Regions from separate parts of the Streptomyces sp. NPDC094143 genome, predicted to be linked through region 2. Evidence: riboswitches for the same ligand, from Rfam matches in the RefSeq annotation. Region 2 holds a riboswitch; each other region holds the start of a gene.
What was found. A riboswitch is a leader RNA that binds a small molecule or an ion and turns the genes downstream of it on or off. The one in region 2 is predicted to bind cyclic di-AMP.
Positions count from the first base shown of each region.

Region 1: linked by a shared signal. The riboswitch ahead of ABTZ58_RS26775 (transglycosylase SLT domain-containing protein) and the one ahead of ABTZ58_RS15490 (C40 family peptidase) in region 2 are both predicted to bind cyclic di-AMP.
Region 3: linked by a shared signal. The riboswitch ahead of ABTZ58_RS17010 (M23 family metallopeptidase) and the one ahead of ABTZ58_RS15490 (C40 family peptidase) in region 2 are both predicted to bind cyclic di-AMP.
Region 4: linked by a shared signal. The riboswitch ahead of ABTZ58_RS22190 (transglycosylase family protein) and the one ahead of ABTZ58_RS15490 (C40 family peptidase) in region 2 are both predicted to bind cyclic di-AMP.

Region 1 is NZ_JBEOTZ010000023.1:125,081-132,167, forward strand. Features, by position in the region: gene ABTZ58_RS26765 (GNAT family N-acetyltransferase) at 1-637, opposite strand, end outside; gene ABTZ58_RS26770 (HAD family hydrolase) at 808-1,656, shown strand; gene ABTZ58_RS26775 (transglycosylase SLT domain-containing protein) at 1,620-2,381, opposite strand; cyclic di-AMP (ydaO/yuaA leader) riboswitch at 2,385-2,566, opposite strand; gene ABTZ58_RS26780 (polyprenyl synthetase family protein) at 3,071-4,081, shown strand; gene ABTZ58_RS26785 (LolA family protein) at 4,313-5,551, shown strand; gene ABTZ58_RS26790 (ABC transporter ATP-binding protein) at 5,616-6,596, shown strand; gene ABTZ58_RS26795 (ABC transporter permease) at 6,583-7,087, shown strand, end outside.
Region 2 is NZ_JBEOTZ010000010.1:59,431-66,517, reverse strand. Features, by position in the region: gene ABTZ58_RS15500 (hypothetical protein) at 21-374, shown strand; gene ABTZ58_RS15495 (SLAC1 family transporter) at 352-1,296, opposite strand; gene ABTZ58_RS15490 (C40 family peptidase) at 1,373-2,566, opposite strand; cyclic di-AMP (ydaO/yuaA leader) riboswitch at 2,574-2,747, opposite strand; gene pcrA (DNA helicase PcrA) at 3,062-5,539, shown strand; gene ABTZ58_RS15480 (M23 family metallopeptidase) at 5,655-7,087, opposite strand, start outside.
Region 3 is NZ_JBEOTZ010000011.1:143,324-150,410, forward strand. Features, by position in the region: gene ABTZ58_RS17005 (alpha-galactosidase) at 1-1,158, shown strand, start outside; cyclic di-AMP (ydaO/yuaA leader) riboswitch at 1,476-1,631, shown strand; gene ABTZ58_RS17010 (M23 family metallopeptidase) at 1,636-2,616, shown strand; gene ABTZ58_RS17020 (SGNH/GDSL hydrolase family protein) at 3,072-3,857, shown strand; gene ABTZ58_RS17025 (TetR/AcrR family transcriptional regulator) at 4,082-4,711, opposite strand; gene ABTZ58_RS17030 (Glu/Leu/Phe/Val dehydrogenase dimerization domain-containing protein) at 4,765-5,946, opposite strand; gene ABTZ58_RS17035 (MBL fold metallo-hydrolase) at 6,086-7,087, shown strand, end outside.
Region 4 is NZ_JBEOTZ010000017.1:88,528-95,614, forward strand. Features, by position in the region: gene eno (phosphopyruvate hydratase) at 1-1,242, opposite strand, end outside; gene ABTZ58_RS22190 (transglycosylase family protein) at 1,495-2,205, opposite strand; cyclic di-AMP (ydaO/yuaA leader) riboswitch at 2,210-2,375, opposite strand; gene ABTZ58_RS22195 (transglycosylase family protein) at 2,604-3,614, opposite strand; gene ABTZ58_RS22200 (cytochrome P450 family protein) at 3,758-5,050, opposite strand; gene ABTZ58_RS22205 (nucleoside triphosphate pyrophosphohydrolase) at 5,097-6,104, opposite strand; gene ABTZ58_RS22210 (SurA N-terminal domain-containing protein) at 6,375-7,019, opposite strand.

The DNA.
Region 1 (7,087 bases), on a different contig from region 2:
TGATCCACTCCTGCGCGAACCGGTCCCTGCGGCCTGTCCTGCGGTACTGCGCCGACTTCCACTCCATGAGCGTGCGCAGCGCGGCCGGGTCGCGTTCGTCGAACACGAACCGCACCTCGCCGGCCTGCCGGGCCAGCCTGCGCTCCTTGGCCAGGGTGGTCTTCAGGAACTTGGGCGACTGGGCGCGCAGCACCGACTCGTAGGTCTCGTAGCCCTTCTCCACGTCGACGACGTAGGTGGCGTGCTCCTCCGCCGCGTACCGGACGAACAGCCGCTGCTCCGCCTCCAGGTTGTCGAAGGCGAAGGACGACAGCGAGCAGGCCCGCAGCAGTTCGCCCGTCTCCAGGTCCAGGCCGGGCCGCAGGATCGCGCCCTGCGCGTCCGAGACCCCGAGCCCGATGGCGCGGCCCTGTCCCAACGGGCCGCGTTCATAGGGCAGGAAGCCGACCGGCTCCGGGCCCTCGTGGACCACCGCGACCCGGGCCCGCGGCCTCACCAGACCGACGGCCTCGGTGAACTCCGGTTCCATGAAAGGGCTGCGCGGTGCCTCCGAGGCGGCGCGCAGCGCGCGCCAGCGCTCCCTCTCCCCCTCGCCGAGCTCCCCGGGCCCGGCCACGCGAATGCGCCCACTGCTCAACCCGACCCCCCGATCAAGTCCCGCTGGACACTTGGAAGGTACCGCTCGATGCGGCCTCTCGGGTAGGTAGCGGACCATGTTGTTGCCAACTGGTGCAGAGGCCCTCAACCGGGCAATCGGCGTGTGCCGCGCGATGAAACGAAGGGGCGCGTTGTCCGTATTCTCTGATCATGGCCGCACCCCTCGCATATTCACTCATCGCCACCGACCTGGACGGGACGCTGCTGCGCGGCGACGACACCCTGTCCGACCGGTCCCTCGCCGTGCTCGCGCGGGTGGCGGACGCCGGTGCCCAGCACCTCGTGGTGACGGGCCGCCCGGCGCCGAGAGTGCGGCCGCTCCTGGACGACCTGGGGTGCACGGGGCTCGCGGTGTGCGGGCAGGGCGCGCAGGTGTACGACGCCGGCGCGAACCGGATGCTGTGGTCCGTCACGCTGGACCGGGAGCTGGCCGAGACGGCCATCGGGAAGATCGAGGCCGAGGTGGGGGAGGTGTACGCGGCGGTCGACCAGGACGGGGTCGACGGGCTCACGCTCATCGAGCCGGGGTATCTCATGCCGCACCCGACGCTGCCCGCGGTGCGGGTCGACCGGCGCGACGAGCTGTGGGGTGAGCCGATCAGCAAGGTGCTGCTGCGCCACCCCTGCCTGTCGGACGACGAACTGGCGGCGACGGCCCGCTCGGTGGTGGGTTCACTGGCGACGGTGACGATGTCGGGGCCCGGCACGGTCGAGCTCCAGCCGTGCGGTGTCACCAAGGCGACGGGGCTGGCGCTGGCCGCCGAGCACCTGGGGCTGCGGCCCGCGGACACCATCGCCTTCGGTGACATGCCCAACGACATCCCGATGTTCGACTGGGCGGCGCACGGCGTCGCGATGGCCAACGGTCATCCCGAACTCAAGGCCGTGGCCGACGAGATCACGCTGTCGAACGAGGACGACGGCATCGCCGTCGTCCTCGAACGACTGCTGGGCGGGACGGCTCAGTACGGACCGTTGACGTTGTCGATCGAGCCGTAGCGGTCGGCCGCGTAGTTGCAGGCCGCCGTGATGTTGGCGACCGGGTCGTACGGGTCGTAGGGGGTGCCGGGCACGTGGTAGGCGGCGAAGGTCGGGTCGATGACCTGGAGCAGGCCCTTGGACGGGGTGCCCTTGGCGGCGTTCGAGTCCCAGTTGTTGATCGCCTGCGGGTTGCCCGACGACTCTCGCATGATGTTGCGGTAGATGCCGTCGTACGAGCCCGGGATGCCCTTCTGGGCCATGATGTCCAGCGCCTCGCGGATCCATCCGTCGAGGTTGTTCGCGTAGGTCTTCGCGGCGGCCGGGGTGGCCTGCGTGACGCCACCGGCCGGCTTGGCCGGGGTGGCCGACTGCGTCGCCTTCTTCGGGGCGACGGCCTTGGTGGTCCCGACCTTCAGCTTCAGACCCGGGCGGATCAGCTTCGGGTCGTCACCGACGGCGGCGCGGTTGTCCTGGTACAGCCGCTTCCAGCCGCCGGAGACGTCGTACTTCTCGGCGATGCGGTAGAGCGAGTCGCCCTTGACCACGGTGTACGTGAGCGACTTGGCGGGCTGGGCCGCCTGCGCCACGGTCAGCGCGGCCGGGGCGCTCTGGGGCTCCGCGGCGCTCGCCTGCGTCGCGCCGAGGAGCGGCAGGGTCAGTGCCGCTCCACCGGTGCCGACGGCGACGACACCACGGGTGATCGGGTTCCTTGCGGGGCGACGGTGCTTACCTCGTCCGGGCATGGCGATATTCCTCTCCGGCGCCTGCGAGGTGAGCTGTCGGGTTCGGGCCGGGAGGTGCCCGGCCGCACACGGCGTGCTGCTGTCGTGCGCGGCTTCACCCCGAGCCGTTCCGCTGTCGTGCGGACCGGCGACTTACCTGGGTCCCCCGCTCCTGCCCTGCGTGAGTGAGTCGGTGTGTGTGGGGAGTCCGGGCGGCGGCAGGATTCGGCGGTCCGCCGGACTGGGCCGGAACGTATGCGAGAGCACATGCCGGGAACAAGCACCGGAGTCACACGAGGTGCTGTTTGACCTTGGTCAGGGTGGAATGGGCCGCTTGATCCTTTGCGCGAGCCAAGCCTCAACTCGCTTTCGGTGAAAGGCGTAACCACTCGATGCGCCGGCAGTGCCGCGGAAGGGTCGAAGTGATTCAATTCACTGATCGCGACCCGGGGCGCAATGTCCCGCAAGAGGAATTTGCTTCGCCAATGCCGCAAATCTCGCATAGGTCGCGAATTCCCGGTAAGTCGGAACATTTCTGTTCTTATGGGCTGATCGAAAACATTGCGGTCGTGATCGGATACCACCCGGCCTGTAACCATGGGCGCTGGCGGTGATCGAAACGTGACCGGATACGCTGACTCGAGTGATGGCAGCGACCTATCGACAATCCGCGTAAGCACCGGCAGACACCAGCAGACAGGAGACCCCTCGTGACCGACGTCGGGCCATTCGGGCTGAGCGTGCGGGACCAGGCTCTGGAGGCCGATGTCCAGGCCGGACTGGCGGCTGTCGAGGAAGGCCTGCTAGAGGCCACCAAGAGTGCGGTGCCCTTCATCACGGAGGCCGCCCAGCACCTGGTACGGGCCGGCGGCAAGCGGTTCCGGCCGCTGCTCGTGATGCTCGCCGCCCAGTTCGGCGACCGGCACGCACCCGGCATCGTGCCGTCGGCCGTCGTCGTGGAGCTGACGCACCTCGCCACGCTGTACCACGACGACGTGATGGACGAGGCCGCCGTGCGCCGCGGGGTGGACAGCGCCAACACCCGCTGGGGCAACTCCGTCGCGGTCCTCACCGGCGACTTCCTCTTCGCGCGCGCCTCGCACATCCTGGCCGACCTCGGTCCGGAGGCGGTACGGGTGCAGGCCGAGGCGTTCGAGCGGCTGGTGACCGGCCAGATCCTGGAGACGGCCGGACCGCAGGACGGCCGTGACCCGGTCGAGCACTACCTGGACGTGCTGGGCGGCAAGACCGGCTCGCTGGTGGCGGTCTCGTGCCGGTTCGGCGCGATGATGTCCGGCGCCGACGATACGGTCGTGGACGTGCTGACCCAGTACGGCGAGCGGCTCGGCGTCGCCTTCCAGCTCGCCGACGACGTCCTGGACATCGCCTCCGACTCCCACGAGTCCGGCAAGACCCCCGGCACCGACCTGCGCGAGGGCATCCCGACCCTGCCGGTGCTGCGGCTGCGCGAGCGGGCGGCCCGGCTCGGGCTCGCCGAGGACGTCGCCCTGTGCGAGCTGCTGGACTCCGACCTGACCGACGACGACCGGCACGCCGAGGCCCTGCGCCTGCTGCGCGCCCACCCGGCGCTCGAACAGGCCCGCCGGGACACCGTCCGCTACGCCGAGGACGCCCGCTCGGCACTGGCACCGCTGCCCGCATGCGCCGCCAAGACGGCGCTCGTGGAGCTGTGCGACGCCGTGGTGCACCGGGCCGGCTGACCGCCCGCCGCCCCCCGACCCCTACGGGTCGGGGGAGAAGCCGCCCCTGCGTGTCATACCCCAGCAGTACGCGGAGTTGAGTCCGGGGTCTGACGTATCTGCCTGGCCGATTTGGTCAGATGGAAACCACGGAAAACACCACTCCTCACCCGTTCGGGTGAGAATGGCGGCTCAGGGACGAGTGCGTGCACGACACGGACAGCCGCCGCCGACCACGGAGGTAAGGCACACATGGCACCGTACGCATCCGACGACAGCACGACCGGCGGGGAGGTCGACGAGCAGCACTCCCGGCGGCGCAAGGCCGCGCGGTACGTCGTCCCGGTGACGGTGGTGGGGGTGGCGGCCGCGACGATCGGCCTGGTCCCCGCACTCGCCGACTCCGGTGACCCCGACCTTCCCAAGATCACCGCACAGCAGCTCATCCAGAAGATCGCCGAGTCGGACACCGAGCAGCTCTCCGGCACGGTGAAGATCAGCACCGACCTCGGCCTGCCGAACCTCGGCGGGCTGGAGTCCGGCCTGCTGTCCGGCGCCGCCGGCCGGGGGGAGGACGGCTCCTCCGCCGACCCGACGGCCAAGCTCACCGAACTGGCCTCCGGCACGCACACCCTGCGCGTTGCCGCCGACGGCCCCGACCGGCAGAAGCTGTCGCTGCTGGAGAACGCCGCCGAGTACAGCATCGTCCACAACGGCAAGGACGTCTGGGCCTACGACAGCAAGTCCAACGAGGTCTACCACGGCACCGCCTCCGACGGCCCGGCGCACGAGAAGGAGCAGCAGCCGCCGGCCACGCCGAAGGACTTCGCCGAGGAGGCCCTGAAGGCCGTCGACGACACGACCTCCGTGACCGTGGACGGCACCGCCCAGGTCGCCGGCCGGGACGCCTACAAGCTGCTCGTCAAGCCGAAGCAGTCCGGCTCGACGGTCGGCGCGATCACCGTCGCCGTGGACGCGCGGACGGGCACGCCGCTGAAGTTCACGCTGACCCCGGCGAGCGGCGGCGCCGCCGTCGTCGACGCGGGCTTCACCCAGGTCAGCTTCGCCAAGCCGGCCGCCTCGACCTTCGACTTCACCCCGCCGAAGGGCGCGAAGGTCACCGAGGAGAAGGACTTCGGCAAGGACTTCGGCAAGGAGTTCGAGAAGGGCGAGGCGCGCGGGCACGCGGAGAAGGCCCCGAAGTCCGGTGAGCACCTCGGCAAGGGCCCCGAGGGCATGAAGACCATCGGCGAGGGCTGGAACGCCATAGCGACCTTCGACACCGGCGGCGAGGGCGTGCCCTCGGGTGAGGCCGGCGGCGAGTTCGGCGGCTTCATCGACTCGCTCGGCGACAAGGTCACCGGCGGCTTCGGCTCGGGCACGGTCTTCTCGACCCGCCTGATCAACGCCCTGGTCACCGACGACGGCAAGGTCTACGTGGGCGCCGTCACCAAGGACGCGCTCGTGAAGGCGGCCGACGCCGGGAAGTGAGTCCCGTACGCGCGCGGGGCCCCGGCCCCGCACCGCGCGGGACGCCGAGAGAACGAGGAAACCGATGGGTGAACCGTCCGCCGCGGAGCCGGAGCAGCGCGGTGAGCAGACCGGGGAACCGGTCATCGCCACCCGCGCGCTCACCAAGCGCTACCGCGGTGGACAGCTCGCCGTCGACGGTCTGGACCTGACCGTCCCGGCGGGCAGCGTCTTCGGCTTCCTCGGCCCCAACGGCTCCGGCAAGACCACCACCATCCGCATGCTGATGGGCCTGATCGAGCCCACCTCCGGCACGGTGCGGGTCCTCGGGCGGCCCATGCCCGGGGCCACCCGCGCCGTGCTCCCGCACGTCGGCGCCCTCATCGAGGGCCCGGCCCTCTACGGCTTCCTCTCCGGCCGCGACAACCTCCTGCGCTACGACTCCGCCGACCCGGCCGCCGATCCGCGCACCCGGCGGGCCCGGGTCGCCGCCGCCCTGGACCGGGTGGGCCTGACGGCCGCGGCGGGCAAGAAGGCCAAGGCGTACTCGCTCGGCATGAAGCAGCGCCTGGGCCTGGCCGCCGCCCTGCTCCAGCCGCGCCGGCTGCTGGTCCTCGACGAGCCGACCAACGGCCTCGACCCGCAGGGCATGCGCGAGATCCGCACCCTGATCCGCGAACTCGCCTCGGACGGTACGACCGTCTTCCTCTCCTCGCACCTCCTCGACGAGATCGAACAGGTCTGCACGCACGCGGCCGTGATGGCCCAGGGCCGGCTCCTCACCCAGGGCCCGGTCGCCGAGCTGGCCGCCGGGGCGCGCGGCCTGCTGGTGGTGACCACACCGGACGGGGCGGAGGCGGCCCGGGTCCTGAAGGAACAGGGCGTGGGCGACCTCACCGTCACCGGCGACCGGGTGACCGGCGAACCCCCGGACCGCGACCTGGCCGAGGTGAACGCCGCGCTGGTCGCGGCTGGGGTGCGGGTCCGCGGCTTCACGGTCGAACGGGCCTCGCTGGAGGACGCGTTCGTGGCACTGACCGGGGAGGGCTTCGATGTCGCGGGCTGAAGTCGCACGAACCGCAGGGCCGGTGAGCCCGCTGCGGACCTTCGGGCTGCTGCGCAACGAACTCACCACCACCTTCCGGCGCTGGCGCACCCTGGCGCTGCTGGCGGTCCTGGCGGGCGTGCCGGTCCTGGTCGGCGTCGCCGTCAGGATCGAGACGAGCGACGGCTCCTCGCCCGGCGGCGGGGGCGGCGCAGGACCGGCCTTCATCTCGCAGATCACCAACAACGGCCTGTTCCTGGTCTTCACCGCCCTGGCCGCGACCCTGCCGTTCTTCCTGCCGATGGCGGTGGGTGTCGTCGCGGGCGACGCGATCGCCGGCGAGGCCAACGCCGGCACGCTGCGCTATCTGCTGGTCGCCCCGGCCGGCCGCACACGGCTGCTGCTCACCAAGTACGCGACGGTCGTCCTGTTCTGCCTGGTGGCCACCCTGGTGGTCGCCGTCTCGGCCCTGGCGGCCGGCGCGTTGCTCTTCCCGCTCGGCGACCTGACGA
Region 2 (7,087 bases):
CCTGATTAGGCTCCGGCCCCATGGACGTACTCATCCACCTCTTCGTCGGTCTCCACATCATCGGCATCGCCGCGCTCCTGGGCGGTTTCCTCACCCAGATGAAGGCGATGGGCCAGGGCACCGCCCGCTACACCCCCGCGATGCTGCACGGCGCGCTGACGATGCTGGTCACCGGGGTGATCCTGGTCGGGCTCAACCAGGCCGACGACCAGTCCGTGAACAACGTCAAGATCGGCGTGAAGCTGGCGCTGCTGATCGTGATCCTCGGTCTGGTCTACGTGAAGCGGGACGACGAGAAGGTGGACAAGGGCCTGTTCGGCCTGGTCGGGCTGCTGACCGCGGCGAACGTCTTCATCGCCGTGCTCTGGGTCTGACCCCGGCGGGCCGGGACCCGGCGCGGGCCGCGGCGGCCGTCCAGGCGGTGCACGCGAGCCACAGCGCCACCGCGAGCCACAGCAGTGCCTCCCCGACGGCGTCGAGCCAGGGGGCGTCCAGGGCTGCGGCGACGGCCGGCGCCGCGGCCGCCGTCACGGCCGCGCCGAAGACACCGGCCCAGCGGCGCACGTCGTAGCCAGGCCGGGGCCACATGAGCTCGGCGGTGAGCAGGGCGACCCAGCACACCAGGGTGAGCACCAGCAGGGCGACGGTGACCCGGCTGAGGACGGCGTGGGCGTCGTCGTTCCACAGGGAGAGGCGGCCGCTGTCGGCGCTGAGGAGCCGCGCCCCGGCCAGTGCCGAGACGGCGAGGGCGCCGCCCGCGAGCCAGTGGTCCCCGCGCCCGTCGGTCACCTCGCGCGGGGCGAAGCGGAACAGGGCGAAGCAGTACAGGATCAGCCCCAGCCAGAACAGCACCAGGGCGGCGTGGGCCGGCCAGGCCGCCGACTCGGCCGCGGCGAGCGTGGCGCCGAGCACGGCGAGCCCCTGGGTGGCCACGCAGCGCAGGAACACGGTCCCGCCGCGGCTCGGGTCCCCGTCGGCGAGCAGCAGCGTCCACAGCAGTGCCGCGAGCGCCAGCAGGGCCGCCGCGGACGTCTGCCGGCCGGCCGCCGAGAGCCCGGCGCCGAGGAGGGCGGTCGCCGCCGTGAAGGTGTGGGCGGCCGGTGCCTGCGCCCGCCACGCCGACCGCGGCAGCCGCAGCACGGCGTACGCCACGGTCCCCAGCCAGGCCGCGCAGGCCGGGACGAGGGCGATGCGGGAGAGGACCTCGTACCCCGCCGAGTCGAGACCGACCGACAGGGTGCCGGTGGTCAGCGCGTAGGTCGCCCACAAGGTGGCAAATGGGGAGGGGCCGGGCATAGCGCCGATGCTAGAGAGCGGCGCGCGGGTTGTGAGAGGGGCACGCGCGCGTGCCCCGCAAAAACGCCGAGACCCCTCAGGCCGGCCGGACCACGCTGTGGATGGCCGACTCGCCGTCGTAGTAGACCGACTCCTCGCGCACGTACGTGCCCGGCTTCGGGGCGTGGATCATCATGCCGTTGCCGATGTAGATGCCGACGTGGGTGATGTCGTCGTAGAAGAACACCAGGTCCCCGGGTTGCGCACTGGACAGGGGGACGGTGGTGCCGGCGTCGACCTGGTCGTAGGTGGTGCGCGGCAGGCTCACCCCGGCGGCCTTCCACGCGGCCTGGGTGAGGCCGGAGCAGTCGTAGGAGCCGGGGCCGACGGCGCCCCACACGTACGGCTTGCCGATCTGGGCGCGGACGAAGGCGAGCGCCTTGCCGGCCTTGGTGGCGTACGAGGAGTCGGCCGGGGCTGTGGAGGTGGAGCCGGAGGCAGTGCCCGACGGGGTGCTGTCCTGCCGCTGGGCGGCCTCTTCCCGGGCCTTCTCCCGTGCGGCCTCCTCGCTGGCCTTTTCCTGTGCGGCCTGCTCGCGGGCCAGCTCGGCGGCCCTGCGGGCGGCCTCCTGCTGCTTCTCCTTCTCGATCGCCGCGAGCCGCGCCTTCTCCTCGGCGGTCAGCTGCGACAGCAGGTCGCGGGCGGCGGCGAGCTTCCGCTGGACGGTGGCCTTGGCCGTCTTCAGGTCGCTCTGCGACTCGGTGAGCGTCCGCAGGCTGTCGGTGGCCTCCTGGCGCTTGGTCATCGTCTCGGACTGCTGTGTGACGTAGTCGTCGACCGCGCCCTTCTGGCGGCCGGTCATCCGGTCCATCAGCTGAGCCTGGTCGAAGTAGTCCTGCGGGGTGTCCGCGAACAGGAACGTGGCGGTGTCCGGGGCGGCGGCGCCGGTGCGGTACTGGGCGGCGGCGAAGGAACCCAGCCTCTCCCGCGCCTCGTTGAGCTTCTCGGTGCGCTGGGCGACGTCGTCGAGGAGGGTGTCGACGCGCTTGCGCTGCTTCGCGGTCTTCTCCTTGACCGCGTTGTACTTGTCGGTCGCCGACTCGGCCTGGCGGTACAGGTCGTCGACCTTCTTCTCGACTTCCTCCAGGCTGGGCTTGCCGTCGGCCTCGGGGGCGGCGTTGGCCGACTGGGACAGCAGGGCCACGGAGGTGAGGGCCGCCGTTGCGAGGGCGGGGGTCCGTATGCCTGCCACGCGCGTGCCCGAAGGACGCGACTTACGGTGCGACGCCAAGGGAGGCGACTCCTTCCAAAGTTCCGCCTACCGGGTTAGCTGTCGGGTTCGGGCGGGTGGTTTCGGAAGGGTTGCCCTACGGCCTTCCCAGGGAGGGAGTCGGGCCGATTCACCCCAGGTTCTCGGTGGGTCCCCGGCTCCGGCTGCCGCTGCGGCACACCGGACTCGGCGGAGGCCGCGCGGCCCGGCGACGTTCGCCGGTGGGGGTCGTGCGGCCCGGTCGCACCGTAGCCAACTCGTGTGGTCCGTGTGAAGGTTGATGGGTGATATGCCCGATACATTTTCGTGACCTTATGCCGGAGCATCGCTGAGCGTGAGGGAGTGGAGGGCTTTGGTCACGAGTCGCCCGGGAATGCGCGAGGTGTCACACGAAGTGATCACGCCAATCCATGGAGCGACGACGGGCCGGTGGCCGGTCACGGAAGGCCCAGCTCCGCGGCGATGTTCTCAGGGCGGCGGCGGGCTGTCAGTGGGGCGTCCTAGACTCGGAGAGCGATGAGCAGCCTCTTTGACGACCACTTCCTGGCGAGTCTCCAGGCCCAGCGGGGCCCCGCGGACGAGCCCCCGCCGCCACCCGAGGACGATCACGTTCCGGAGTCGATCCCGGACGATCTGTTCGGCGGGAGGTTCGACGCGCCGCCGGAGCGGGACACCCACTACCGCGACGGCGCCCCGCGCCCGGTGATCGACTCCGCCGCGCTGCTGGACGGGCTGAACGACAACCAGCGTGCCGCGGTCGTCCACTCCGGCTCCCCGCTGCTCATCGTGGCCGGCGCCGGCTCCGGCAAGACCCGCGTGCTCACGCACCGCATCGCCCACCTGCTCGCCGAGCGGGACGTCCACCCGGGCCAGATCCTCGCGATCACGTTCACCAACAAGGCCGCGGGCGAGATGAAGGAGCGCGTCGAGCAGCTCGTCGGCCCCCGCGCGAACGCGATGTGGGTCATGACGTTCCACAGCGCCTGCGTGCGCATCCTCAGGCGCGAGAGCAAGCGCCTCGGCTTCACGTCCTCCTTCTCGATCTACGACGCCGCCGACTCCAAGCGCCTGATGGCCCTGGTCTGCCGCGACCTGGACCTCGACCCCAAGCGCTTCCCGCCCAAGTCCTTCAGCGCTAAGATCAGCAACCTGAAGAACGAGCTGATCGACGAGGAGGACTTCGCCGCCCAGGCCACCGACGGCTTCGAGAAGACCCTCGCCCAGGCCTACGCCCTCTACCAGTCGCGGCTGCGCGAGGCGAACGCCCTCGACTTCGACGACCTGATCATGACGACGGTCAACCTGCTGCGCGCCTTCCCGGACGTCGCCGAGCACTACCGCCGCCGCTTCCGGCACGTCCTGGTCGACGAGTACCAGGACACCAACCACGCGCAGTACGCCCTGGTCCGTGAGCTGGTCGGCACCTCCGAGCACCCCGTGGACGTACCGCCGGAGGCCGAGGTCCCGCCCGCCGAGCTGTGCGTCGTGGGCGACGCCGACCAGTCGATCTACGCCTTCCGCGGCGCGACGATCCGCAACATCCTCCAGTTCGAGGAGGACTACCCGAACGCGACGACGATCCTGCTGGAGCAGAACTACCGCTCCACGCAGACGATCCTCAGCGCCGCCAACGCGGTCATCGAACGCAACGAGTCCCGCCGCCCCAAGAACCTGTGGACCAACGCGGGCGCGGGCGCGCTGATCACCGGCTACGTCGCCGACACCGAGCACGACGAGGCCCAGTTCGTCGCCGACGAGATAGACCGCCTCACGGACGCCGGCGAGGCGAAGGCGGGCGACGTCGCGGTCTTCTACCGCACCAACGCCCAGTCCCGTGTCTTCGAAGAGGTCTTCATCCGCGTCGGCCTGCCCTACAAGGTCGTCGGCGGCGTCCGCTTCTACGAGCGCAAGGAGGTCCGGGACGTCCTGGCCTACCTGCGCGTCCTGGCCAACCCGGAGGACTCGGTGCCGCTGCGCCGGATCCTCAACGTGCCCAAGCGGGGCATCGGCGACCGTGCCGAGGCGATGATCGACGCCCTCGCCCAGCGCGAGAAGATCAGCTTCCCGCAGGCGCTCAAGCGCGTCGACGAGGCCTACGGCATGGCCGCGCGCTCCACCAACGCCGTCAAGCGGTTCAACACGCTGATGGAGGACCTGCGCACGATCGTCGAGTCCGGCGCCGGACCGGCCACGGTGCTTGAGGCGGTCCTGGAGCGCACCGGCTATCTCGCCGAGCTGCAGGCCTCCACCGACCCGCAGGACGAGACCCGGATCGAGAACCTCCAGGAGCTCGCCGCCGTCGCCATGGAGTTCGAGCAGGAACGCGGCGAGGGCGAGCAGAGCACGCTGGCCGACTTCCTCGAACAGGTCGCGCTGGTCGCCGACTCCGACCAGATCCCCGACGAGGAGGACGGCGACGGCGTCATCACACTCATGACGCTGCACACCGCCAAGGGCCTGGAGTTCCCGGTCGTCTTCCTCACCGGCATGGAGGACGGCGTCTTCCCGCACATGCGCGCCCTCGGCCAGACCAAGGAACTGGAGGAGGAGCGGCGCCTGGCGTACGTCGGCATCACCCGCGCGCGGGAGCGGCTGTATCTGACCCGCTCCACGCTGCGCAGCGCCTGGGGCCAGCCCTCGTACAACCCGCCCTCCCGGTTCCTGGAGGAGATCCCGCCGGCCCACGTGGAGTGGAAGCGCACGGGAGCGACCGCGCCCGCGTCCTCCGGTCCCGTCTCCGCCGTGGCGGCCTCGCTGTCGTCGTCCCGCTCGCGCTCGTCCGCCTCGGGCGCGTCCGGCTTCGCCACCCGCCGCACGGCCGAGAAGCCGGTGGTGGGGCTGGCGGTCGGGGACCGGGTCACGCACGACCAGTTCGGTCTCGGGACGGTCGTGGCGGTCAAGGGCACCGGCGCGAACGCCGAGGCGACGATCGACTTCGGCGACACGAAGCCGAAGCGGCTGCTGCTGCGCTACGCGCCGGTGGAGAAGCTGTAGTCCGGTGAGCCGGGCCGGCTCGACCGCCTCAGCCGGCCCGACCGCCTGACGGCCTCCGCCGAACCGGCCGGCGGGGGCCGGCGAGGCGTTCCGCCCGCCCCGGGGCCGGACTCGGTTACGTCGGGTCGACGCCGTGGCTGCGGAGCCACGAGAGGGGGTCGATCGCCGAGCCGCCCGCGGGACGCACCTCGAAGTGCAGGTGGGGGCCGGTCGAGTTGCCGGAGTTGCCGGAGCGCGCGATGGGGTCCCCGGCCTTGACGGTCGTCCCCGAGGGGACCGTGTACGTGGAGAGGTGGCAGTACCACGTCTCCGTGCCGTCCTTCGCGGTCACGATCATCATGTTGCCGTACGCGCTGTTCCACTGGGTGCGCACAGTGCCGTCGGTCGCGGCCATCACGGTCGTGCCGTAGGAGACGGGGAAGTCGATGCCGGTGTGCAGGGACATCCAGTTGATGCCGGACTGGCCGTAGTAGGCGCTCAGCCCGTGCTGTGCGACCGGCAGGGCGAACTTCGGGCGCAGCCGCTCCTTGCGGGCCGCTTCCTCCGCCGCACGCTTGCGCTCGGCGGCCTGCTGGGCCTTGAGGTCGATGCGCTCCTGCGTACGGCTGGCCCGGTCGGCGAAGTCGTCGGCACCGGCGGCGAGGCTCTGCAACTGGGTGTCGAGCTTGTTGTTGGCCGCGGCCGGCTTCACCGGCTGCACGTCCGCCGCGGTGGTGTGCGCCTCCGCCGCGGTGTCCTCCGTGAGACCGCCGACGGAGGCGGCCGCGATCCCGGCCACGCCCATCACACACGCCGAGGGCACCGCGATGGTCATCAGCGCCGAGCGCTTGGGCGGGGTGCGGCGGCGGGAACGGGAGCCGGCACGCGAGGCCGCCCGGGAAGCGGGGGGCTCGACCTCTTCCTGGCCGTCCAGGAGCGGGGTGACGGTGGGCAGTTCGCCGGTGGCGGCCGGCTCGTGGTAGCCGGCTTCGGGGGATTCCTCGTAGGCGACCTGCTCGAACGTCGCGGTCTCTTGCTGATCGAAGGCGACCGGCTCGTGCTGCTCGAAGGTTTCGCCATGCTGCTCGTAGGCGTCCAGGGCGGGTGCGGCGGTGCCGTCGGAGTTCCACTGCGTGGCGTCGAAGGCGCCCGTGTCGAAGGTCTGCGTGCCCCATTCCCACTGCTGGGTCCGGTCGGCCGGATTCCCGGACTGGTCCGGCTGGGCCCAACTGCCGTTCTCCCACTGGCCGGTGGCGTCGGAGGGTGCGGCCTGCGGCGGGATGGCCGACAGTGGCTGCTGCTCGGTGTGCCAGGAGGCCGTGTCGTAGCCGCCGGTGTCGTAGGCGGCCTGGTGCTGGGCCGCGTACGCGTCGTAGTGCGGGTTCTCGTGCGCACCCGTGGGCCAGTGGCCGGTGTCGTACGTGCCCGTGTCCTGGCCGCTGCCCGGCATGTCGCCGAAGAGGGGGTCGGTGGCGAAGCTCGCGGTGGTGTGGCCGGTGGCGTCGAAGCCGGTGCCGGCCGAGCCGGTGGGATCAAAACCGGTGGCGGCCGAGCCGGTGGGATCAAAAC
Region 3 (7,087 bases), on a different contig from region 2:
ACCGAGTTCGACATCTCCGAGGAGCGGCAGCGGGCGCTCGCCGAGCGGGCCGCCGCCCTGGGGGTCGAGCTGTTCGTCGTCGACGACGGCTGGTTCGGGGCACGCACCAGCGACCGGGCGGGGCTCGGCGACTGGACGCCCAACCCCGACCGCTTCCCCGGCGGGCTGAAGCCGCTCGCCGACCATGTGCACGGCCTCGGCATGCGGTTCGGCATCTGGGTCGAGCCCGAGATGGTGAACCCGGACAGCGACCTGTACCGCGCCCACCCGGACTGGGTGCAGTACCAACCAGGACGAAACCGGACTGAGTTCCGCAATCAGCTCGTACTGAACCTGGCCCGGGAGGACGTCCAGGAGTACCTGTGGGAGCAGCTCGACGGGCTCCTCTCCAGCGCCCCGATCGACTACGTCAAGTGGGACTTCAACCGCTGCTTCACCGACGCCGGCTGGCCCGGCGACCCCTACCCGCAGCGGCTCTGGGTCGACCACGTCCGCGCCCTGTACGCCCTGTTGGACCGGTTGCGGGCCGCCCACCCGGGCGTGGCCTTCGAGTCCTGCTCGGGCGGCGGCGGCCGGATCGACCTCGGCGTGCTGAGCCGTACGGACCAGGTGTGGACCTCCGACAACACCGATCCGCTCGACCGGCTCGCCATCCAGCACGGCTTCAGCCAGATCCACCCCGCGCGCGTGATGGCCGCCTGGGTCACCGACAGTCCGAACGCCATGCTCAACCACCGGGCCAGTTCCCTGCGGTTCCGGTTCGTCAGCGCCATGGCCGGGGTGCTCGGGGTCGGCGGCGACCTCACGAAGTGGACGGAGGAGGAGCTCGCCGAGGCGCGGGAGTGGGTGGGGCGCTACAAGGAGATCCGCCCCGTGGTGCAGCGCGGTGACCTCCATCGGCTGCGGCCCCCGGAGGGCGGACTGAGCGCCGTGCAGTACGTCCTCGGTGACGAGACCGTGGTCCTCGCCTGGCTCCAGGCGCAGCGCTACGGCGAGCCCGTGCCGGCGCTCCGGCTGCGTGGGGTGGATCCGGCGGCGACGTACGAATGCCTCGAAACGGGCGAACTGCATCGAGGGGCCGTCCTGCTGCACCACGGGCTGCGGGTCGGTCTGCGCGGAGATCTGGACGCCGCCGTGGTCCACCTTAAGCGGAAGTAGCCCTTCTTGTCCGAATAAGGTGCTTCAGTCGCTTCGTCATAACGTGCCCCGGTCGTAGAGGAGATGGGGCCGGGGTGCGTGACCATCGTCATATTCGTGACGATGCGTTGTCGCCATGTGCACGTAATCAACGCGTTATTCAGGGCGATTGAGGAAATCCGGAGATCCGCAATCCACGCTCGGTGACGGGAAATGTGCCGACGCGTCGAGGAAAACGCCTTCACAGGCAACCCCAAGCTTGTCCCGTCGCGTCCTGGTCGCTTACGTTCCACACCAATCCGGACGGACGCCTAATCCTGCCGCCGCCCGGAGCCCGCACACACTGACCCGACGTACGGCAGGAGCGGGGGACCCACAGGTAAGACGCCTGTTCCGGTTCCCGGAACGGGCTTGGGGTTAAGCCGCGCCTTGGCGCGGCCGGGCATCTCCAGCCCGCACCCGACAGCTCACCTCGCAGGCGACGGAGAGGAATTCGTCATGCCCGCGAAGGGTAAGCACCGCCGCCCCAAGACCCAGCGTTTCACCCGCTCCATCGCCGTCGCCGGAACCGGTGGAGCCGCTCTCGCCCTTCCCCTCATGGGGGCCGCCGGCGCCCACGCCGCCACCCCGCAGTCGGCTCCGGAAAAGGCCGTCCAGGCCGCCCCGGCCGCCGAGAAGAAGGCCGCGGAAAAGGGCACCGGCGCGCGCACCTACACGGTGAAGGCCGGCGACTATCTCGCGAAGATCGCCGACGACCAGAACGTCAGCGGCGGCTGGAAGAAGCTCTACTCCGACAACCGGGACGCCGTCGGCGACGACCCGTCGCTGATCCACCCGGGCCTGAAGCTCACCCTCGGCAAGAAGGCCGCCGCGAGCGCCCCCGAGGCGTCCGCGCCGTCCGCGCCAAAGGCCTCGGCCGGGAAGGCGGAGAAGGAGTCCGCGGAGAAGTCCGCGAAGTCCTCGTCCGCCGGATCGTCCGCCGGGACGGAGACCGCGGCGAAGCCGGCCGCAGCGAAGCCGGCCGCCGCCAAGCCGGCCGCCGCCAAGCCGGCCGCCCAGAGCAACGCCGGCGGTTACAGCTCGCCGGTGGACGGCGCCATCGTCGGCACCCCGTACCGCATGTCCGGCAGCATGTGGTCCAGCGGCTACCACACCGGCGTCGACTTCGTCGTCCCGACCGGCACCTCCCTCAAGGCCGTCGGCGCGGGCACGGTCGTCTCCGCCGGGTGGGGCGGCGCGTACGGCAACCAGGTCGTCATCAAGCTGAACGACGGCCACTACGCCCAGTACGCCCACCTGTCCCAGCTGTCCGTCTCGGCCGGCCAGACCGTGACGGCCGGGCAGCAGGTCGGCCTGTCCGGCGCCACCGGCAACGTCACCGGACCGCACCTGCACTTCGAGATCCGCACCGCCCCGGGCTACGGCTCGGACGTGGACCCGGTCGCCTTCCTGCGCTCCCACGGCGTCTCCGTCGGCTGACCGACCGCGCCACCAGCTGCCCGGCATGGCCTGACACGCTGACATGCCTGACATGGCAGGCACGGCTGACTCCTGACACGTCACCGAAGGCCGGACCCCGATCCCCGGGGTCCGGCCTTCGGTGTGCGCGTTCCCTGATCGGCCCATGGGGTCGACTGGGGGCGGCAGTCGGGACACAGTGATCCGACCAGCAGCGGCTCGGTGTAGCCGAAGACCAGCGGCCGGACCCCGGGTCCGCCGACGCAGCGGCGCAGCCGGGTCGTGGTGTTGTGATTGGCGCCGCTGGCGATTCACCCGGCAACACCCCTGACGCGTCGGCTATTCCGGAATTGGGGAACACTTCAGGAGTGGCTTATCTCACCGCCCGTCAACTCTTTCCTACGGTCGCGTAGGTCACATTCGAGGGTGAATCATGAGCGGCTGTGGCAGACGATTCGAAGAGTGACAGCAGAGCAGTGATCGGGTCGTACGTGGCGGTGGGGGACAGCTTCACCGAGGGCGTCGGTGATCCCGGCCCCGACGGGGCGTTCGTCGGCTGGGCCGACCGGTTCGCCGTCCTGCTCGCCGACCTCCGGCCCGAGGGCGACTTCCAGTACACCAACCTCGCCGTGCGCGGGAAACTCCTCGACCAGATCGTGGCGGACCAGGTTCCGCGGGCCATCGAGATGGCCCCGGACCTCGTGTCGTTCTGCGCCGGGGGCAACGACATCATCCGGCCCGGCACCGACCCGGACGAGGTGGCCGAGCGCTTCGAGCGGGCGCTGGCGCGGCTCACCGCGGTGGCCGGGACGGTGCTGGTGACGACCGGGTTCGACACGCGTGGCGTGCCCGTGCTCAAGCATCTGCGCGGCAAGATCGCCACGTACAACGGCCATGTCCGGGCCATCGCCGACCGGTACGGCTGCCCGGTGCTCGACCTGTGGTCCCTGCGCAGTGTGCAGGACCGCCGGGCCTGGGACGCCGACCGGCTGCACCTGTCGCCCGAGGGGCACACGCGCGTGGCGCTCCGCGCGGGGCAGGTGCTCGGTCTCGACGTGCCGGCCGATCCCGAGCAGCCCTGGCCGCCGCTGCCGCCGCGCGGCACGCTGGAGGTCCGGCGCGACGACGTGCAGTGGGCGCGGGAGTTCCTGGTGCCGTGGATCGGGCGACGGCTGCGGGGGGAGTCCTCCGGGGACCAGGTGACGGCCAAGGGGGCGTTGTCGCCGGCGGACATCCGGATGCGGATCGCCGCTGTGGCGTGAGGGCGTAGCGGGTTGCGCGTCTTCGCCTGACCGTGGGTGGTGGGTCGGGGCCGCGCAAGGGGGTGTCCGTCCTCGCAACGGCGCGATGGAGTGTCGTACCGACTCACTGTCCGCTGACGCGCCAACCGCTGCGGGCGGACCCCCCCGACACGTTCCCTCGCGCCGTCCGGCGGGTGCGGGTGGTCCTTCGCGTGGCTGCGGGCTCGCGTGCCGCCTGGGCGGTCCTACGCCGGGTTGCTCATCGGCGGGGTCAAAGGAACCGACTCCAGGCCCAGTTCGCGGGTCAGGGCCTCCTCCGTCCACTGCTGGGCCCAGGCTCGGGGGATCGCGCCGGGGTAGGACGTCAGCCGGACGGCCAGGCCGTCGAGGAACGCGGTGAGGCGCAGGGCCGTGGCCTGCGGGTCCGGGCAGTGGAACTCGCCCGCCGCCACGCCCTCCGCGATGACCTCCGCGAGCGCGGCCTTCCACTGGCGGTCGAGGTTCTGCGTGACCTCCCGCAGCACCGGCTCGCGCGGGGCCGCCGCCCAGCCCTCGATCCACAGCCGCCAGCCCTTGGCCTGGCCGGTCGGGGCGTACCAGCGGACCGCCGACCGCAGCCGCCGCAGCGCCGACGTGCGGCGGCCCAGCAGCTTGCGCAGGTGCGCGAGGTCGGCCTCGGCCGCATGGCGGAACGCCGCCGCGACCAACTGCTCCTTGGACGAGAAGTGGTAGAGCACCAGCGCGTTGCTCACCCCGAGCGCCGAGGCCACGTCGGCGATCCTGACCGCGGCCACGCCCCGGGCCTCGATCTGCTCGACGGCGGCCCGCAGCAGTTCCCCGCGCCGCTCCGCCACGCTCAACCGGACTCTCGTCACGCCGTCACCCTACCCACGCGCTCGGTCTCGCCGACGTGCGGATCCGGCCTGCCTCAGCGGTAGCAGCCGTACCGCTGCGCGATCACCGGCAGCCGGTCGGTGGCGATCGCGTGGGCCGCCGCGCGCGGTGTCGTCCCGTCGGTCCCCGCGCGGGTGAGCATCAGCTCGACCAGGGCCCGCATCGAGCGGCGCGTGTACGCGAACGCCTCCTCGGCGTCGGCGCCGACCTCCCCGAACAGCGTCCACCACCACCAGGCGTTGGTCCCGGAGTTGACCACCACGTCCGGCAGCACGCTCACCCCGCGGCCGGCCAGCAGCAGCTCCGCCTCCGGCCGTACCGGCATGCTGGCCGCCTCGACGATCCAGCGGGCCGTGATGTGCCGCTGGTTCTCGGCGTCGACGGCGTACGACACCGCCGCCGGCACCAGCACCTCAGCGTCGGCCGACAGCCAGGCGTCACCGGGCAGCTCCACGTCGCCTGGCCGCAGCGCGGAGCGGTCCACCGTGCCGTGGGCGTCCCGCGCGGCGAGCAGTGCCCCGACGTCGAGTCCGGCCGGGTTGGCGATCGTGCCCTTGAGATCGGCGACCGCCACGATCCTGAGCCCCGCCCGCGACAGGAAGCGTGCGGTGGCACCGCCCATGGTGCCCAGCCCCTGGAGGGCGACCCGGGTCCCCCGGTGCGGCACACCGGCCCGGTCCAGCGCCGTGAGGGCCGCCTCGGCGACGCCGCAGCCGCCGGCCAGTTCGTCGAGCCCGATGCCGTCCACCTCGACGGCGAAGGCGTCCGCCAGCTGTCGGCGTGCCCCGGCCTCGTCGTCCAGCAGCGGATACACGGCCTGGATGGAGGAGACCAGCCCCGCCTCGGCGACGGCCCGGTCCACCGTGTCCTGGGAGAGCCCGAGGTCCTCGCCCGTCGTCCACATGCTCTCGACGTACGGCCGCATCGCGCGCAGGTAGCGCACCAGCAGCGGGTACGCCCCGGGGTCGCGCGGGTCGCAGTCGATGCCGCCCTTGGCGCCGCCGAGCGGGACGCAGCGGCTCGCCGGGTCGTAGTGCAGGGCCTCCTTCATTGTCATGCCGCGGGCCAGACCGGTGACCTCGTCCAGCGTGCAGCCGGGGCGCATCCGCAGTCCGCCGCTGGCGACGCCGCGCACCAGCCGGTCGACGACCAGGAAGCCCTGCCGGCCGGTGACGTGGTCGGTCCAGGTGAGGGACAGCAGGGGGCCGGCCGCCATGGGGGGATCTCCTTCGCAAGGTGTTCGGGGGGTTACTGAATCATCGGTCAGTATCGCGCCCGGAGGGACCCCTGCGCCCCGGTGGTGCCGGAGGGGCCGACCATAATGGAAAGCCTGACCGATTCCACCTGGAGGTACCGTGGCCGGTTTCCGTCCCCTGAGCGCCGGGCTCCGCACCCTGCGGCCCGCAGCGTTCGGCGCGGACCCGCGCGGTGAGCGCATGGCGCGCATCCGCAGATCGCCCCACTTCAAGGACGGGGTCTTCCAGAACCCCGGCGGCCCCGCGCGGACCCGGCCCTCGGGCTCGACCCTGGACTTCGCGAAGGTCTTCTTCGACAAGGACACCCGGCCCCGCCGCGCCCCGCGGGGCCCGGTGCCGGTGCACACCACCACCCTCGCCGACATCTCCCGGCCCCCTGCCACCGGCCTGCGGCTGACCTGGATGGGGCACTCCAGCGTGCTCGCGGAGATCGACGGCCGGCGCGTGCTGTTCGACCCGGTGTGGGGCGAACGCTGCTCCCCGTTCCCCTTCGCCGGTCCCAAGCGCCTGCACCCGGTGCCCCTGCCGCTGGCCGCACTCGGCCCGGTCGACGTCGTCGTCATCTCGCACGACCACTACGACCACCTGGACCTGCCCAGCATCAAGGCCCTGGCCGGCACGGACACGCTGTTCGCCGTGCCGCTCGGCGTCGGGGCGCACCTGGAGCACTGGGGCGTCCCCGCCGACCGGCTGCGCGAACTGGACTGGCACGAGTCGACCAAGGTCGCCGGCCTCACCCTCACCGCCACCCCGGCCCGGCACTTCTGCGGCCGGGGCCTGCGCAACACCCAGCACACCCTGTGGGCCTCCTGGGTGGTCGCCGGCGACGGGCACCGGGTCTACCACAGCGGGGACACCGGCTACTTCGGGGGCTTCAAGGAGATCGGGGCGGAGCACGGGCCGTTCGACGCCACGATGATCCAGATCGGCGCCTACTCCGACTTCTGGCCCGACATCCACATGACCCCGGAAGAGGGCATGCGCGCCCACCTCGACCTCCAGGGCGGGCCGGAAGGGGGCCCGATGCTGCCGATCCACTGGGCCACCTTCAATCTGGCCACGCACCCCTGGGCGGAACCGGGCGAGGGGACCCGCTCGGCC
Region 4 (7,087 bases), on a different contig from region 2:
CACCGCCGCGTCGTCGAGGATCTCCTCGATGCGCAGCAGCTGGTTGTACTTGGCGACGCGCTCGGAGCGGGCCGGGGCGCCGGTCTTGATCTGGCCGCAGTTGGTGGCGACGGCCAGGTCGGCGATGGTGACGTCCTCGGTCTCGCCGGAGCGGTGGGACATCATGCACTTGAAGCCGTTGCGCTGGGCCAGCTCGACGGCGTCCAGGGTCTCGGTGAGCGAGCCGATCTGGTTGACCTTGACCAGCAGGGCGTTGGCCGCGCCCTCCTCGATGCCGCGGGCGAGGCGCTCGGGGTTGGTGACGAACAGGTCGTCGCCGACGAGCTGGACCTTGTCACCGAGCTTGTCGGTGATGGTCTTCCAGCCCTCCCAGTCGTCCTCGAACAGCGGGTCCTCGATGGAGACGAGCGGGTACGCGTCGACGAGCTCCGCGTAGTACTCGGTCATCTCGGCCGCCGAGCGCTCCTTGCCCTCGAAGGTGTAGACGCCGTCCTTGTAGAACTCGGAGGCGGCGACGTCGAGCGCCAGGGCGATCTGCTCGCCGGGGGTGTAGCCGGCTTCCTTGATGGCTTCGAGGATGAGGTCGAGGGCCTCGCGGTTGGAGCCGAGGTTCGGGGCGAAGCCGCCCTCGTCGCCGAGGCCGGTGGCCAGGCCCTTGCTCTTCAGGACCTTCTTCAGCGTGTGGTAGACCTCGGCGCCCCAGCGCAGGGCCTCGGAGAAGGACTCCGCGCCGATCGGGGCGATCATGAACTCCTGGATGTCCACGTTGGAGTCGGCGTGCGAGCCGCCGTTCAGGATGTTCATCATCGGCACCGGCAGCAGGTGCGCGTTCGGGCCGCCCAGGTAGCGGAACAGCGGCAGGTCGCTGGCCTCGGAGGCGGCGTGGGCGACGGCGAGCGAGACGCCGAGGATGGCGTTGGCGCCGAGGGAGCCCTTGTTGTCGGTGGCGTCCAGGTCGAACATCGCCTGGTCGATCAGGCGCTGCTCGGTGGCGTCATAGCCGACCAGCTCCGGGCCGATCTGCTCGATGACCGCGAGGACGGCCTTCTCCACACCCTTGCCGAGGTAGCGGTTCGAGTCGCCGTCGCGGAGCTCGATGGCCTCGAAGGCGCCCGTGGAGGCGCCGGACGGGACGGCGGCACGGCCGGTGCTGCCGTCGTCGAGGCCGACCTCGACCTCGACCGTGGGGTTGCCTCGGGAGTCCAGGATTTCCCGGGCTACGACGACGTCGATGGACGGCACGAGCATCTCCTTCTTGATGTGACGCGGGTACGCGGGTCGCGTGGACCCGGCGAGGTGCGGGCCGGTGGCTCGCGACATGAGCCTAACCGGCTCCGGGCGATCGGCCACCGGGTCGCCCACCCCATGGACAGAACCGAGAGTAAATTGTTTCCGAACGGAACAAAGCCGGTTGCCGAAAAAACCCCGCCCCGGTGCGTACGGGGGACGACGCACCGGGACGGGGAGCCCGTGGGGACGGGGATGGGCCGCTGCCTACTTCAGGTGCAGCTGCTGGCCCGGGTAGATGAGGTTGGCGTCCTCGACGATGTCCTTGTTCAGCTGGAAGAGCTTCTCCCAGCCGCCCTTGACCTTCTCCTCGGCCGCGATCGTGCTCAGGGTGTCGCCCTTGACGACCTTGTACTCGCCGTCGCCCTTCTTGACCTTCTTGCCGGTCGGGGTGGTGACGGTCTTCTTGGCGGCCGGGCGCTCCTCGGAGCGGGAGGCCGGCTGCTGGGTCTCGCGGGTCTCGGTGCTCTGCTGGCTCTGGCTCTGGCTCTGGCCCTGGCTCTGCGAGGAGCTGCCGGAGTCGCTGGAGCCGCCACCGGTGTAGCCGGCGCTCGACAGGCCCTTGCCGCAGACCGGCCAGGCACCCTTGCCCTGGCCCGCGAGGACCTTCTCGGCGATCTCGATCTGCTGGGCCTTGGTGGCCTGGTCGGCGGTGGAGGCGTACTTCGTGCCGCCGTAGCCGGCCCAGGTGGAGGCGGAGAACTGCAGACCGCCGTAGTAGCCGTTGCCGGTGTTGATGGACCAGTTGCCGCCGGACTCGCACTGGGCGACGGCTTCCCACTCGGAGGCGGTGGCGGCGGAGGCGTTGCCGGCCGCCATCAGCGGGGCGGCGACGGCGGCACCGGTGACACCGGCGATGGCGATGGCGCGAGTGGCCTTGGACGGACGGCGGTGCGTGCCCTTACCGGAAAACAGCATGGAGAGATCCCCTCACCGACGCCTGCGAGGTGAGCTGTCGGGTTCGGGCCGGTTGAGTTGCCCGGCCGCGTCCCTCGCGGGACACGGCTTCACCCCAAGCCCTTCCGGCCAACCGGCCGGTCGGGCACCTACCTTGGGTCCCCCGCTCCTGCCTACGGCGCTTGACGCGACGACTGTTCCCGTGCGGCCGCTGGCAGGATTCGGCGTTGCGGCAGCCGGGGCTCGCGATGACGAGCGGTCACGACCGTAGACAGGTGATCGGCGGAATTTCAAAGACGATCAGGGCTTCTGAGATCTATCTCTCACCGCACTTATACGGGACATACGGCGCGAAACGTGACGCTAACTCACCCGGTTTCGCGGTGACTTAGGCCCTCGTTTCCGCACTGCCCGAAGGGCTACCCCTCGTCCGCTTCGCCCTCCACCGTGAGCGTCTGACCGGGCTGAACGGGGTCCGCGGCGTCGTCGGCGGTCTTCTCGTCCCCCGTGGCCGGCTCCTGCCATCCGCCGTCGACGGGGAGGGAGTCGGCGATGGACCAGGAACTGTCACCGACACCCACGATGTAGGCGCCTTCGGACGCCTCGCCGGCACTCGTGTCGCCGCGCGAGGCGTGCCGGCCCGAGGAACCGCTCTCACGGCCGCCCGCGGAGTCGGCGCTCTCGTCCGCACTGGGGCCGCGGTGACGGCCGGAGCCGGTGTCCGTGCGGTCCGAAGCGTCACCGGCCGACCGGGAGTTGCCGGAGGCGGCACCCCCGGGCGTGGCCGAGGCCGAGCCGTCCGACGTCCGGCCGGAAGGACGGGAGTCGGGCGACTTGTCGGACTTGGCGGAATCGTCCCGCGAAGTCGATGAGCCGTCAGGCGACGCCGAGCCGGACGGAGAAGGCGACGGGGACGTCGTGGACGCGGAAGGCGAGGAAGAGGAAGAGGAAGGGGACTCGGACGATCCCAGCGAGTCGAGCAGACCGGACGAGTTTGCCGGAGCGGATTCACCGGATTCACCGGACGAACCGGACTCCCCGGTCTCTCCCGACGCGCCCTGCTCGAGGCCGGAGAGCAGCCCGCAGGTGCGCCATGCGCCGACCCCCTGGTCGGCGAGGATTCTCTCCGCCACGGATATCTGCTGGGAGCGACTGGCGAGGTCGGCGCTCGGCGCGTAGTCCAGACCACCGTGGTTCTCCCAGTCCTCCTGGGACAGGGCGAGGCCGCCGTAGTAGCCGTTGCCGCTGTTCTGGCTCCAGGCACCACCCGTCTCGCAGTCCGCGACCCGGTCCCAGGTCGTGCCGTCGGCCGCGCTGGCGCCGGAGGCCCCGAGGAGGGGGATCGCGATGGCGGAGCCGGTCACTCCGGCCGCAACGAGGAGTGCCGGAGCCTGGCGGGGGCGGCGGTGCCGACCGTTCCCGGAGAGCATGCGGAGACCTTTCGCGAGACAGCAGTGACCCACGCGGCGCAGGGGTCCCCGGCCGCGCTGATGGGTGAACGTATCGGCACACGATCACTTGTCACAAGTTCATGCCGTGCAGATCACATGAAGATCACAAAGCTGAGGGCGTGTCACTTCGCGATCGGGGTGAACTCCACCGGCAGGGTGCGCAGCCCGCGCATGATGAGCCCGCCGCGCCATCTCAGCTCGGCCGGGTCCACCGCGAGGCGGAGGTCCGGGAGGCGGGTGAGGAGGGCGGCGAGCGCGGTCTGGCCCTCCAGGCGGGCGAGCGGGGCACCGAGGCAGTAGTGGATGCCGTGGCCGTAACCGAGGTGCTGGTTGTCACGGCGCGACAGGTCGAGCACGTCCGGGTCGGCGAACCGCTCCGGGTCCCGGTCCGCGGCGGCCAGGACGACCAGGACCGGGTCGCCCGCGTCGATCCGCTGCCCACCGATGGTGAGCGGCTGCGTGGCGAACCGCCAGGTGGCGAGCTCGACCGGCCCGTCGTAGCGCAGCAGTTCCTCCACGCCGGTCTCCAGCAGGCCGGTCTCCCCGGCGGCGAGGGAGGCCTGCAGGCGAGTGCGCTGCTCGGGGTGGGTGAGCAGGGCGAAGGTGCCGTTGCCGATGAGGTTGACCGTCGTCTCGAAACCGGCGAACAGCAGGATGAAGGCCATGGCCGCGGCCTCGTTCTCGGTGAGGTGCTCGCCGTGGTCGGAGGCGCGGATGAGGCCGGAGATGAGGTCCTCGCCCGGACCGGGCGCGGCGGGGAGCGCCTCCCGCTTGCGGTGGATGAGGTCGGCGAGGTAGCCGCGCATCTTCTTCACGGACCGCGCCACGCCGCCCCGCGGCCCGCCCTGGTGACGGATCATCATGCCCGCCCAGTCCCGGAAGTCGTCCTGGTCCTCGCGGGGGACGCCGAGCAGGTCGCAGATGGCGTAGATGGGCAGCGGAAAGGCGAACTCGTGAATGAGGTCGGCGCTCCCCCTGTCCGCGAACCCGTCGATGAGCCGGTCGGTGAGCTCCTGCACCCGCGGCGCGAACTCGGCGACCCGGCGGGGCGTGAACGCCTTGGACACGAGCCGCCGCAGCCGGGTGTGGTCCGGCGGGTCGATGTTGAGCAGGTGCGTCATCAGCTCGGCCTTGCGCTCCCCGGGGATGCCGGTCTTGCCCTTGGCGTGCGCGGGTTCGTCGTGGTGCGCCGGGTTCTTGGAGAGCCGGGGGTCGGCGAGGGTCTGCTTGGCGTCGGCGTAGCGCGTGACCAGCCAGGCTTCGACGCCGCTCGGGAGCCGTGTCCTGTGGACGGGGCTGTGCTCGCGGAGCCAGGCGTAGGCGGGGTAGGGGTCGCTCGCGAACTCCCAGGTGAACAGGGCGGGGGCGGGAGTGGGGGACGGAGCGGGCGGGCTGGGCTGGGGCTGGTCGGTCACCCTCCGACCGTATCCGGCCCGCTGCCGCTCCCCCGTGCCGGTCCGCTCAGCCCTCGGCCTGTCTGATCGCGTCCCGGTAGGCGCGGGCCGCCGCTCTCAGGGCCGCCTCCGGGTCCACGCCCTCCGCCTCCGCCCGGACGGCCAGGGCCAGGAGGTCGTAGCCGATGCCCTCCACGGGTGGGAGCGGTATGTCCAGGTTCGCCGTGCGGGCGCGGGACGCCAGCTTGGCGGCGAGGGCCAGGCCGGGCTGGCCCAGGGGGATGCCCTCGGTGACCGAGGTGCGCTGTTTCTCCACCGCCTTGGTGCGCAGCCAGTGGGCTTTGACCTCCTCGGGCGTGGTGGCCGTCGCGTCGCCGAAGACGTGCGGGTGGCGGTGGATCAGCTTGGCGACGATGCCGCCGGCCACGTCGTCGACGGAGAACGGCGCCTCGGGGTCCTCCTCCGCGATGCGGGCGTGGAAGACGACCTGGAGGAGGACGTCGCCGAGCTCCTCGCGCAGTTCGTCCCGGTCGCCCTCCTCGATCGCCTCGACGAGCTCGTACGCCTCCTCGATGCCGTACTTGGCCAGGCCCTTGTGGGTCTGCTGGGAGGACCAGGGGCACTCGGTCCGGATCCGGTCCATGACCTGCACGATGTCGAGCAGGCGGGCGCCCGGCAGGTCGTAGGAGGCGGGCAGCAGCTCCAGCTCCGGCATGGCGAGGCGGCCGGTGCCGGCGAGGCGGGCCAGACCGTCGGTCAGGGCCGGCTCGCCCTCGCCCGTCGCCACGACGACCACCGTGCGGCCGCCGGCGCAGGTGTCGACCAGTTCCTGGGCGGTGGGGGACGCCTCCTCGACCGCGATGCCCGCCTCGCGCAGATAGGGCAGCTGCGGATGCGCGCCGTCCGCGCACAGCACCCGGTCGGCCGCGTGCAGGGCCTGCCAGGCGGGCCAGGACAGCAGGCCGGGGGCGACGCGGTGGCTGGTGGTGAGCAGGACGATGCGGCCGGGGGCGGCGGCCGCGCCGGGGGCGGCCTGCCGGGGGCCCTGGGTGGGTTCGGGGCTGTTGGCGTTCACGGTTCGAAGCTATCCCACGGCGCCGACGGCGCCCGAAGTTGTCCACAGGCCCTGCGGGCGGCCGGGGAGTCGTCCGCGGACGGGCTCGGGCCGGGACGCGAGGGAGGCCCGTGCGTGCGGACCCGGGCCGGAGGCCCATGCGTGCGACCCCGGCCGGAGGCCCATGCGTGCGCCCCGGGGCCGAGGCCCATGCGTGAGATACCGGCCGGAGGCCCGTGCACGCGACCGGATCGGAGGCCCCTGGGACGGGGCGGGGTCGGGGCGCGGGGGCTACATGTTCTGTTGCGTCTGCGCCGTCGTCACGTCACGGACCCACGGCGTCTTGGCGTCGGCGCGGCTGCTCTTCTTGACGTCCCAGGTGCCGTACCGCGGGTTGAGGTCGACGTTCAGCTTCTCGGAGGCCTCGGACAGGGCCTTCCAGAACTCCGGGCGGGTGGTGTCCGTGCCTCGCTTCTCGGCGAGCTTCTGGGCCTCCAGCTGCAGGCGGAGGTTCTCCTCCAGGCGCTGCGGCGGGATGCCGTACCGCTGCAGCCAGGTCGTCTCCAGCGCCTCGGCACCGCCGGCCTGCTCCTCCAGGCCGGACCGCATCTCCTGGATCTCCTTGCGGCTGACGCTCACCCCGGCGTCCTCGGCGGCGCGGTGCAGCACCCGGTCGAGGACCATGGTGTGCAGGGTGTCGCGGGTGAGGGTGCCGGTCCTGGCGATGGCCTGCTGGTACTCGGCGTCGTTCTGCACGGCCGCCCGCTGGGCCGCGCGGACCTCGCCGACCCGCTCCTCCAGCTGGGAGACGGTGATCCGCTGCCCGCCGACCACGGCCGCCGCGCCGGGATGCGCGTCGTTGCCGCAGGCGGTGAGCAGGGGCGCCGCGGCGATCGCGGCGGTGAGGAGGAGCGCGGTGCGACGGCGGCGGTGCAAGGAGACCTCCCGAGGAGATTGTGCGGCGGTGCACAAAGTCTTGCGGTGATCGATGGTAGGCAGTGGCC